2 regions of the Mycobacterium branderi genome follow, and region 1 is predicted to be linked to the other one. Evidence: riboswitches for the same ligand, from Rfam matches in the RefSeq annotation. Region 1 holds a riboswitch; the other holds the start of a gene.
What was found. A riboswitch is a leader RNA that binds a small molecule or an ion and turns the genes downstream of it on or off. The one in region 1 is predicted to bind magnesium.

Region 1 (5,171 bases):
CAAAGGCATCATGGCCAACGCGCCGTTCAAATTCGGGCCGGGGAACGGGCTGGCCTACTTCGAAGATCTCGGCTGGAAACCCGTCGAGACCGAGGCGATATTGCAGGCCGCCCATCGCTTCGGCAGGCTGCCTTTTCCGTATCGCTTCGCCGCGTACCTACCCGAGCCGGACCCCCGCAATCCGGGAAACAAACGGTGGAGCGCCGTCACCCGGCTGACCCCGTAGAGCCGCTCAGCCCAACGCGGCCTTGGCGCCGGCCAGGTCGTCGGCGGCCAGCACCAGCCGGGTGTTAGTCGCCAGATATACGGTCTCCAGGTTGACCTGCGCGGCGCCCAACTTGTGCACGACCTCCGCGAGTCCGCCGGGGCGGTCCTCCACGTCGAGCACGATCACCTCTTGCTCCTCGGCGATTTCGATCCCCGCACCCTGCAGCGCTTCGAACGCGGGCGTCGCATCGGTCACCAAGATGTGGATCTTGGCCTGTCCCCCGCCGCTGGTGACGGCGCACAGACCGGCGATGTTCACGCCTGCGTCGCCCAGCACGTCGCCGACCCGGGCGAGCTCCCCGGGGTCGTCGTCGACGTACACCGTCAGATCGGTCGCCATGCGTAAACGCTACTGCGCATCACCGCAACCTCCTACACTTCGGCGGTGGCATTCGATGCGTCGTTCGCGCGCGACGTAGTCCTGCCGCTGGCGACGGCGGCCTACTCCGTCATGGACGGCAGCCCCGCCGTGCTGCCGTCGGGTTTCACTCAGACCGCACTGATCCAAGTGCAGACCGCGGTGCTTGCCGCGATGAGCGACCCGCATCCCGCCGTCGCGGCAATGACCAAGGACACCAACATCTTTGGGTTGATGGGCCACAGTGCTGCCACTCGCACCGCGTTCGTGTCGTTTCGGGGCAGCTCCGATCTGGCCGACTGGGTGGCCGACTTCGACGCGGTTCCCGAGGACTACCGCCCCGTCAGCGGGTTCGGGCAGGTGCACAGCGGGTTTCAAGAGGTCTACGAGCTTGTCCGCGCCAGCATTGCCGCAAACCTCGCGGCCGCGAGCACCGGCTGCGATCAGATCCTGATCACCGGGCACAGCCTCGGCGCGGCGCTGGCCGTACTCGCCGCGCCCGACATCTTCCGCGGGATGCCGCCGAACACGATCGAACCGCGGCTCATCACGTTCGCGGGCCCGCGGGTCGGGTTGTCCGACTTCGCGGCCGCGTTCAACGCGGCCATCGAAAGCTGTTTTCGGGTAGTCAATTTCCTCGACATCGTGCCGCATGTACCGCCGTCGCCCTACGTGCACGTCGGCGCCGAAATCTTGGTCGACAGCGGCGGCCCGGTCGACGTGGGCTGGCGGCACAGCCTCGCCGCCTACAAAGACGGGCTATCCGCGCTGATCGCGGCTCAGGCGTGACGCAGCCACCCGACGCCGGCCCTCGCGACGTCTTCCGCCAGCGTCAGCAGCGCCTGAATGCCTTGCATGCCAAGGTAACCCACGTCCGAGAGGTCCTGAACCAAGGCGCTGCCGTCGCACCGGTGCACGTATGCACCGTCGGTGTCGGTCATCACCGCGACACCCGGACCCTGAAGGTGCATCCTTGCCACCACGTCGGCGCCGGTACGCTCACCGATGTCGGAGGCGAGCAACGAACACAGTGTCGGCTTCTGGTCCACCAAAACCCCCTGGTACACGGCGTACCCGGTAGAATAGGGGTACATCATGTCCCATGTAAAGGGTGGGCTCCAAAGTGAGCCGTTCAGTGTCTGAAGCCGTCGACGGCCGGGCGGTTCGCTGGGCCGGCCAACGCGAACGGCGTCGCGCCGATTTCGTCGAGGCCGCACTGCAGACCATCGCCGAATGCGGGCCCACGACGTCCATCGAGCAGATCGCCGCGCAGGTGGGGGTCACCCGGACCAAGCTGTACCGCTACTTCGACGGCGCGGCCGACCTGCATCGCGAGGTGGCGCGCCGGGCGGCCGGGATGCTGATCACCGAGCTGGAGCCGGTGTGGAAGCCCACCGGCAGCCCCCTGGAAATGGTCACGATCGGCGTCGGCGCGCATATCCGCTGGCTGACCGCCCATACCAACTTGTATCTGTACCTGGCATGCCATTCGTTGACCGCGGAGCCCGACGCGCCCGACGCGATCACCTACATCCGAGACACCGCCGGCGCCCTGTTGGCTCAGCTGCTGGCCGATTACCTGAATGCTTTCGGGCTGGACCCGCAACCGGCCCAGCCGCTGGGGTTCGGCATCTTCGGTTTCGTCGATTCCGCGGCACGCCAGTGGTTGCGGCAGCCGGGCGGGTATTCGGAGGAGGAGTTCATCGACCAGCTAGCCGAGTGGGTCTGGCTGCTGCTGGACACCACGCTGAAGGCCGGCGGAGTGCACCTCGACCCCCATGAGCCGCTGGCGAAACCGGAAGAGATCGCCGCAGCCCGGACATAAAAGCGCTCCCGGCACCGAGGTGAAATCTCGGCACCGGGAGCGACGGACTTTCAGGCGCTGACTTCCAGGATCCCTGCCCGCCACAGCGCGGCGTAGAGCTGCCGCAGCGGAACACAGAGCAGCCGGGCAGCCCCGTCGACCAGCGGGTCGCCGCCGAACGGGCGATCCGGCCGCCTGGAGGTCTGCTTCGACGCCGGCGCAGCCGCCGGCTTGGGGGCAGGAACTACCCGCAGCTTCGGCGTCGGCGTCGCGGTTACCACGTCGTCGTACAGTACAGCGGTCATGGTCGCCTCCTAGGCGGAAATCAAACGGGCACAACAGGGTTCGTATGTCCCGTCCGAAACGGACCGTCGAGGCGTACGCGCTGGCTCAGCGAAGAGCGGCGTGCCGGAGGCCGGATCGGGACGAAACGGAGCCCGGATATCGGTCCGGACTGTCACTGGAACTCATGCGTCCCTCACCTCCTCACGGCTACGTCGCGCGCGGTCATCCGCGCGGGTTGCACGCAAGCAGGAGTACAGAACCCGAATAGATCGGGAAGCCGCACCCCACTCGTCAGAGCTTCGGCACTACACGGCGTATCCGGAATCCCGGAAGCCACTTGGGCTCAACCCTTAAGCCGGGAGGAGCTGTCCTGACCCTGGGCGTCTCTCGACGTTCGGGGTCAGTGGCCTATATCCGTGTAGACGCCTCGCCTAACGAGGTGCTTACGAAACCGATGATGCACGAAGAACTGGAACGGGTCAATTCACCACACCTGTGAATTCACTGAATGGCCGCTGCAGGTTTACCAGGGCTTATACCAGCTCGTAGTCGTTCAGCGCAGGTGACGCCATGACCTCCCGGAAGCGGGTGAAAGTCCACGGCCAGGCGACCGGAACGCCGCGATCGTCGAGGTACCAACTCCGGCAGCCGGTCACCCAGACGGTCTTTTTGGCCGCTTGCACGCGCGCGGCCTCGAAGCGGGCGGTGGCTTGCCGGCTGGCGCTGATCTGGCGGCAGCCGCCGTCGCCCAGCAGCTCGATGAGCTGCATCAGATATCCGAACTGTGCCTCGGCGACGTCGATCAGCGAGAAGTTGCCGACCGGGCCGTTGGGTCCGTTGAGCATGAACAGGTTGGGAAAATCCGGGACCGACACCGACAGGTAGGCGAACGGCCGCTGGCCCCACAGCTCGTCGAGACGTATCCCGCCGCGCCCGATCACCTCGATCGGGCGCAGGAAACGGTCGACCCGAAATCCGGTCGCCAGCACCAGCACGTCGAGCCGATGCAGCCGGCCGTCGGCGGTGCGCACGCCGTCGGGCTCGACCCGGGCGATGCGCTCGGTGACCAGGTGGGCGCCCCGCCGCTGGATGGCCTCGTAGAAATTCGGCGAGATGATCAGCCGCTTGCACCCCGCCCGGTAGTCGGGCCGCAGCTTCTCGCGGAGCTCCGGGTCGGCGACGTTGTCCTCGAGGTTGGCGCGGGCCAGGCTTTGCAGCTGATGCAGCGCGGCCGAGTCGGCGTCGACGACGGCGTTGGCGAAGTTCTGGATGAAGCCGCTGTTGAGTTCGTCGCGCAGCGCAGGCAGCAGCGTCGGGTCGGCCCGGTAGCGCGCCCTGTCGGCGGCGTCGATCGGCGGGTTCTGCACGGGCAGCACCCACTGCGGGGTGCGCTGGAACAGCCGCAGCTCGCCGACGAGATCGGTGACCGCGCCGACGATTTGCACCGCTGACGAACCCGTGCCGATCACCCCGAGCCGCGCGTCCGCCAACGGCACCCGGTGATCCCAGCGGGCGCTGTGGAAAACGGACCCGGCGAAGTCGTCGAGCCCGTCGATGTCGGGATAGCGCGGGTGGTGCAACACGCCGGTGGCGGCGACGACGACGTCAGCCTCATCCCGCTCGCCAGTGGAAGTCGTTATCTGCCAACGTTTTCCGTCGTATTCGAGCCGGCGGACCTCGGTGCCGTAGCGGATCAGGCTGTCGACGCCGTGGCGGTGCGCCACGTCGTGGAAGTAGGCCAGGATTTCCGGGCCGGGCGCGAACACGTGGCTCCAGTCCGGATTCGGCGCGAAGGTGTAGCTGTACAGGTGGGCCGGGACGTCGCACGCGATGCCCGGATACGTGTTCTCCCGCCAGGTGCCGCCGAGTTGGTCGGCCTTCTCGTAGACGACGACGTCGGTGAACCCCGCCTCGCGCAACTTGATCGCGGACAGGATCCCGGCCATCCCGGCGCCGACGACGACGAAGCGCACGGCTAGCGCGGGCGCAGCCCGTCAAGGACAAGCGAGACAACGAAATCCGCGACCTCGGCCGCGGTGACACCGTCGTCGGTGGAGAGCCGCCGGTGCGCCAGTTGACCGATCAGCGCCGCCAGCGTGTAGGCCACCATTCGCGGCGGGGCGGCCACCACCTCGCCGCGGTGCTGGGCGTTGACGATGAAGGTTTCGATGTCGTCGATGAACCGCTCGTAGATGCCGCCAAGGTGCTTTTCGAAGCGGTCGCCCAGCGCGTAGGCGTCGCGGAACAGCAGTTTGACGGTGGCCTTGTCGGCTTCGAAGAACTCCAGCGTTGCCTGGACGGCGGTGCGAAACGGCTCCGCCCCGTCGGCCGGCGCCGACACCGCGCCCAAGACGCACGCGCGCAGCGCCTGTTCCTCGACGGCCATCAACGCGTGGAACAGCTCGTCTTTTGAGTCGAAGTACCAGTAGACCGACCCGTACGCCAGTCCCGCTTCCT
Region 2 (5,171 bases), 550 kb from region 1:
CGCGCGGCTTCGACCTGAGCCGTTCGGCCGGCCCGCCGCCGGTGGTCGACGCCGACGAGGTGGGCGCGGCCAACATGATCTTGACCAATGGCGCGCGGCTCTACGTCGATCACGCCCACCCGGAATACTCGGCGCCCGAGTGCACCGACCCGCTCGACGCGGTGATCTGGGACAAGGCCGGCGAGCGGGTGATGGAAGCCGCCGCGCGACACGTCGCCAGCGTGCCCGGGGCCGCCAAGCTGCAGCTGTACAAGAACAACGTCGACGGCAAGGGCGCCTCCTACGGCTCGCACGAGAACTACCTGATGAGCCGCCAGACCCCGTTCTCGGCGGTCATCGCCGGGCTGACGCCGTTTCTGGTGTCCCGCCAGGTGGTCACCGGCTCCGGGCGGGTCGGTATCGGGCCCGCCGGCGACGAGCCGGGCTTTCAGCTGTCCCAGCGCGCCGACTACATCGAGGTCGAGGTCGGGCTGGAGACCACGCTCAAGCGCGGCATCATCAACACCCGCGACGAGCCCCACGCCGACGCCGACCGGTACCGCCGGCTGCACGTGATCATCGGCGACGCCAACCTCGCCGAGACGTCGACGTACCTGAAGCTGGGCACCACCGCGCTGGTCCTCGATTTGATCGAGGAAGGTATCGACTTGACCGACCTGGCGCTCGCGCGACCGGTGCACGCCGTGCACGCGATCAGCCGCGACCCGTCGCTGCGCATCGCCGTGGCGCTGGCCGACGGCCGGGAGCTGACCGCCCTTGCGCTGCAACGGGTTTACCTGGACCGGGTGGCCAAGCTGGTCGACACCCGCGACCCCGATCCCCGCGCCAACGACATCGTGGAGACCTGGGCGCACGTGCTCGACCTGCTCGAGCGCGACCCGATGGAGTGCGCCGACCTGCTGGACTGGCCGGCCAAGCTGCGAATCCTCGAAGGCTTCCGGCACCGGGAGAACCTGAGCTGGTCGGCGCCGCGGCTGCATCTGGTCGACCTGCAGTACTCCGACGTCCGGCTGGACAAGGGCCTGTACAACCGGCTGGTGGCGCGCGGCTCGATGAAGCGGCTGGTGACCGAGCAGCAGGTGCTCAACGCGGTGGACAACCCGCCGACCGACACCCGCGCCTACTTTCGCGGGGAGTGCCTGCGCCGGTTCGGCGCCGACATCGCGGCGGCCAGCTGGGACTCGGTCATTTTCGACCTCGGCGGCGACTCGCTGGTGCGCATCCCGACGCTGGAGCCGCTGCGCGGCAGCAAGGCGCACGTCGGGGCGCTGCTGGACTCGGTGGACAGCGCGGCGGAGCTGGTGGAACAACTCACCACCTGAGCGCCCGTCCGGCGACGATGAAGGCTGGAAACAGCCTGAAAAGGAGCCGGACAATCAGGCCCAGCGTCGGAAAAGACCGGACGTCGACCGGTAGGGTAGAGAGACCGGCGGGCGTGTAATGCGCCGCCGATGACATAGCAGGAGGCAGCGATGGCTCAGGAGCAGACCAAGCGCGGCGGTGGCGGCGGCGACGATGACGACCTGACCGCCAGCACAGCCGCGGGCCAGGAGCGTCGCGAGAAGCTCACCGAGGAAACCGACGACCTGCTCGACGAGATCGACGACGTTCTGGAAGAGAACGCCGAGGACTTCGTCCGCGCGTACGTCCAAAAGGGCGGCCAGTGACCTGGCCGTTTCGCGATCGCCTGGCCACCAACTCAGCACTCCCCGGAATCCCCGCTAATCCTGTAGACCTGTCCTCGTTCGCTGACTTCCTGCGTCGCCAGGCACCCGAGTTACTGCCGGTCGGGGGCGCCGGTAGCGCCGAACCCGCCGCCGGCAATCAGCTGCCCCATGGCACCACGATCGTCGCGCTGAAGTACCCGGGCGGGGTCGTCATCGCCGGGGACCGGCGCTCGACGCAGGGCAACATGATTGCGGGCCGCGACGTGCAGAAGGTGTACATCACCGACGACTACACCGCCACCGGCATCGCCGGCACCGCGGCCATTGCGGTCGAGTTCGCCCGGCTCTACGCGGTCGAACTCGAGCACTACGAAAAGCTGGAAGGCGTCCCGCTGACCTTCGCCGGCAAGGTCAACCGGCTGGCCATCATGGTGCGCGGCAACCTGGGCGCGGCCATGCAGGGCCTCGTGGCGCTGCCGCTGCTGGTGGGTTATGACCTCGACGATCCCGATCCGGAGAAAGCGGGCCGCATCGTGTCGTTCGACGCGGCCGGCGGCTGGAACCTCGAGGAGGAGGGCTACAAGTCCGTCGGCTCGGGGTCGATCTTCGCCAATTCGTCGATGAAGAAGCTGTATTCGCAGGTGACCGATGGCGATTCGGCGCTGCGGGTGGCCGTCGAGGCGCTCTACGACGCGGCCGACGACGACTCGGCCACCGGCGGCCCGGACCTGGTCCGCGGCATCTACCCGACCGCGGTCACCATCGGCGCCGACGGCGCGGCCGAGGTGCCGGAGCCGCGCATCGCCGAGCTGGCCCGCGAGGTCATCGAAAGCCGTTCTCGCGCAGACACTTTCGGTCCCGACGCCGAGCGGGGTGACTCGTGAGCTTTCCGTACTTCATCTCGCCCGAGCAGGCGATGCGCGAACGCAGCGAGCTCGCGCGCAAGGGCATCGCCCGGGGTCGCAGCGTGGTGGCGCTGGCCTACGCCGGCGGCGTGCTGTTCGTCGCGGAGAACCCGTCGCGGTCGCTTCAGAAGATCAGCGAGCTCTACGACCGGGTTGGGTTCGCCGCCGCGGGCAAGTTCAACGAGTTCGACAACTTGCGCCGCGGCGGAATCCAATTCGCCGACACCCGCGGCTACGCCTACGACCGCCGCGACGTCACGGGCCGCCAGCTGGCCAACGTTTACGCGCAGACGCTGGGCACCATCTTCACCGAGCAGGCCAAGCCCTACGAGGTCGAGCTGTGCGTGGCCGAGGTCGCCCATTACGGCGAGACCAAACCCCCTGAGCTGTATCGGATCACCTACGACGGGTCGATCAACGACGAGCCGCATTTCGTGGTGATGGGCGGCACCACGGAGCCGATCGCCAACGCGCTCAAGGACTCCTACGCCGAGAACGCCGACCTGGCCGACGCCGTGCGGATCGCGGTGAATGCGCTGCGGGCGGGCAGCAGCAACGGCGGCGACCAGCCCAGCCTCGGGGTGTCCATGCTGGAGGTGGCCATTTTGGACGCGAACCGGCCGCGGCGCGCGTTCCGCCGGATCACGGGGTCGGCGCTGGAGGCGCTGCTGCCCAAACCCGGTGCGTCCTCGGGCAAGTCGGGTTCGGGCAAGTCGAAGACGGACGGTTAGTCGCCCGGCCGGATCTGCCTTGATGCGGCCGTGTTGCCGGAACTGACAATCGCGGCTATCCTGCTGCAGCACCTCGTTAGGCGAGGCTTCTGGATGAACACAGGCCACTGATCTGACGACGTCGAGAGACGCCCAAGATCAGGACAGATCTCCCCGGCTTAAGGGGTGATCCCAAGTGGCTTCCCGGGTTTCCGCGGATACGTCGTCCAGTGCCAAAGCTCAACGTGTGAGGGCATTGTCGCCGCTCCACCGCCTGCGCGGGATCCCTCTTTGTGCGCGTCGTGACCGACATCGAGCGTGGAAGGCAGGTGTTTCCCATGACCAGCATGATCGACGTCCCCCGGACCGGGTTGGCCGGATCAGTCAGCTCAGCCGATGGGCTGCGCCTGACCCCGTATGAGGCGATGGTGGCGGACCTGTTGTTCGTCAGCGGCGAGCTGGAGATGGCGGGCATCCCGTTCCTGCTGATCCGCGGCGCCGACGGCCGCCCTGCGCTCATCGTGGACATCGCGCTGCGCGCACGGGTGGCCGAGGCTCTGATGGCCGCATGCCTGGAAGCCCCGTTGCGCGCCAAGATCTTCGACGGAACGGGACGCCGGTCGGTGGACCTCGCCGACAGTCTGCTCTCGACGGACCCCGACCCGCGGTTGCTGCGGGTATTCCGGCAGCGTCAATGTCCGCGTTCCGGCGTGCGCTACGGCGCCTCGGCAGGAGTGGAGCTGCAGTTCTGGGTGTTCGACGGCCAGCAAGCGATCTGTCCGATCGAGAACTCGTTGACCCGGAAGGCGCTGCCGCTCAGCGACGTTGAGTACACGAGCGTCGAATTGCACGGCCGCACCTGGTCGACGATCGACGGGATGTTCACGCCGCACGCCGGCGACATCACTTTCGACATCGACATGGTGTTCTCCTGGGTGGACGGCAACGACCCGGAGTTCCGTTCCCGCCGCGCAGCGGCGATGGCCAATCATGTTGTGGGCGAAGGTGATGACGCCGACGCGCGGATCCGTCAGATCGACGAGCTCAAGTACGCGCTGCGGTCGGTGCACGCCTTCGCGCCCTGGGTGCGACGGATCTTCATCGCCACCGACTCGCGGGTGCCGGAATGGCTTGCGCCGCACCCGAAGATCACCATCGTGCGCGCCGAGGAGCACTTCACCGACCTGTCGGCGCTACCGGTGTACAACAGCCACGCGGTCGAGACCCAGCTGCACCACATCCCCGGCCTGGCAGAGCATTTCCTGTACTCCAACGACGACATGTTCTTCGGCCGGCCGCTCTCGCCGACCATGTTCTTCTCGCCCGGCGGGGTGACGAAGTTCATCGAGGCGGGCACCCGGATCGGACTCGGGGTCAACCACCCGGAGCGCAGTGGCTTCGAGAACGCCGCCCGAGTGAACCGGCAGCTGCTGTGGGAAAAGTTCGGGAAGATCATCACCCGTCACCTGGAGCACACCGCCGCTCCGCTGCGCAAAAGTGTGCTGGCCGAACTGGAGCGAGAGTTCGCGGAGGACTTCGCCCGCACGCAGGCGAGCCGCTTTCGGTCGAGCACCGACATCTCGGTGACCAACTCGCTGTACCACTACTACTCGCTGCTGACCGGGCGCGCCGTACAAAACGAATCGGCGAAGGTGCTCTACGTGGACACCACGCTGCGGTCGGGGTTGGCGAAACTCCCGAAGCTGCTCAAGAAACGCAAGTTCGACTTCTTCTGCCTCAACGACGGCAGCTTCCCGGAGGTGAGCGCCGACGAACGGGCTCGGCTGGTCGGGGAATTCCTGGAGAGCTACTTCCCGGTCCCGGCGCCATGGGAACAGGTGGCCGGCGAGGAATGACGCTATCGTCGCGCGAATTGCGGCGCGAGACGC

Region 2: it holds a riboswitch for magnesium, as region 1 does, so the genes downstream of both, G6N47_RS18570 (stealth family protein) here and G6N47_RS20990 (Rv1535 family protein) in region 1, are expected to answer to the same signal.

Annotation. Positions count from the first base shown of each region.
Region 1 is NZ_AP022606.1:4,349,786-4,354,956, forward strand. Features, by position in the region: gene G6N47_RS20965 (class I SAM-dependent methyltransferase) at 1-226, shown strand, start outside; gene G6N47_RS20970 (amino acid-binding protein) at 233-607, opposite strand; gene G6N47_RS20975 (lipase family protein) at 653-1,414, shown strand; gene G6N47_RS20980 (hypothetical protein) at 1,405-1,674, opposite strand; gene G6N47_RS20985 (TetR/AcrR family transcriptional regulator) at 1,749-2,450, shown strand; gene G6N47_RS20990 (Rv1535 family protein) at 2,501-2,734, opposite strand; M-box (ykoK) riboswitch at 2,991-3,160, opposite strand; gene G6N47_RS20995 (flavin-containing monooxygenase) at 3,248-4,687, opposite strand; gene G6N47_RS21000 (TetR/AcrR family transcriptional regulator) at 4,690-5,171, opposite strand, start outside.
Region 2 is NZ_AP022606.1:3,800,557-3,805,727, forward strand. Features, by position in the region: gene dop (pup deamidase/depupylase) at 1-1,322, shown strand, start outside; gene G6N47_RS18555 (ubiquitin-like protein Pup) at 1,473-1,667, shown strand; gene prcB (proteasome subunit beta) at 1,664-2,551, shown strand; gene prcA (proteasome subunit alpha) at 2,548-3,303, shown strand; M-box (ykoK) riboswitch at 3,369-3,541, shown strand; gene G6N47_RS18570 (stealth family protein) at 3,576-5,138, shown strand; gene G6N47_RS18575 (phosphodiesterase) at 5,141-5,171, opposite strand, start outside.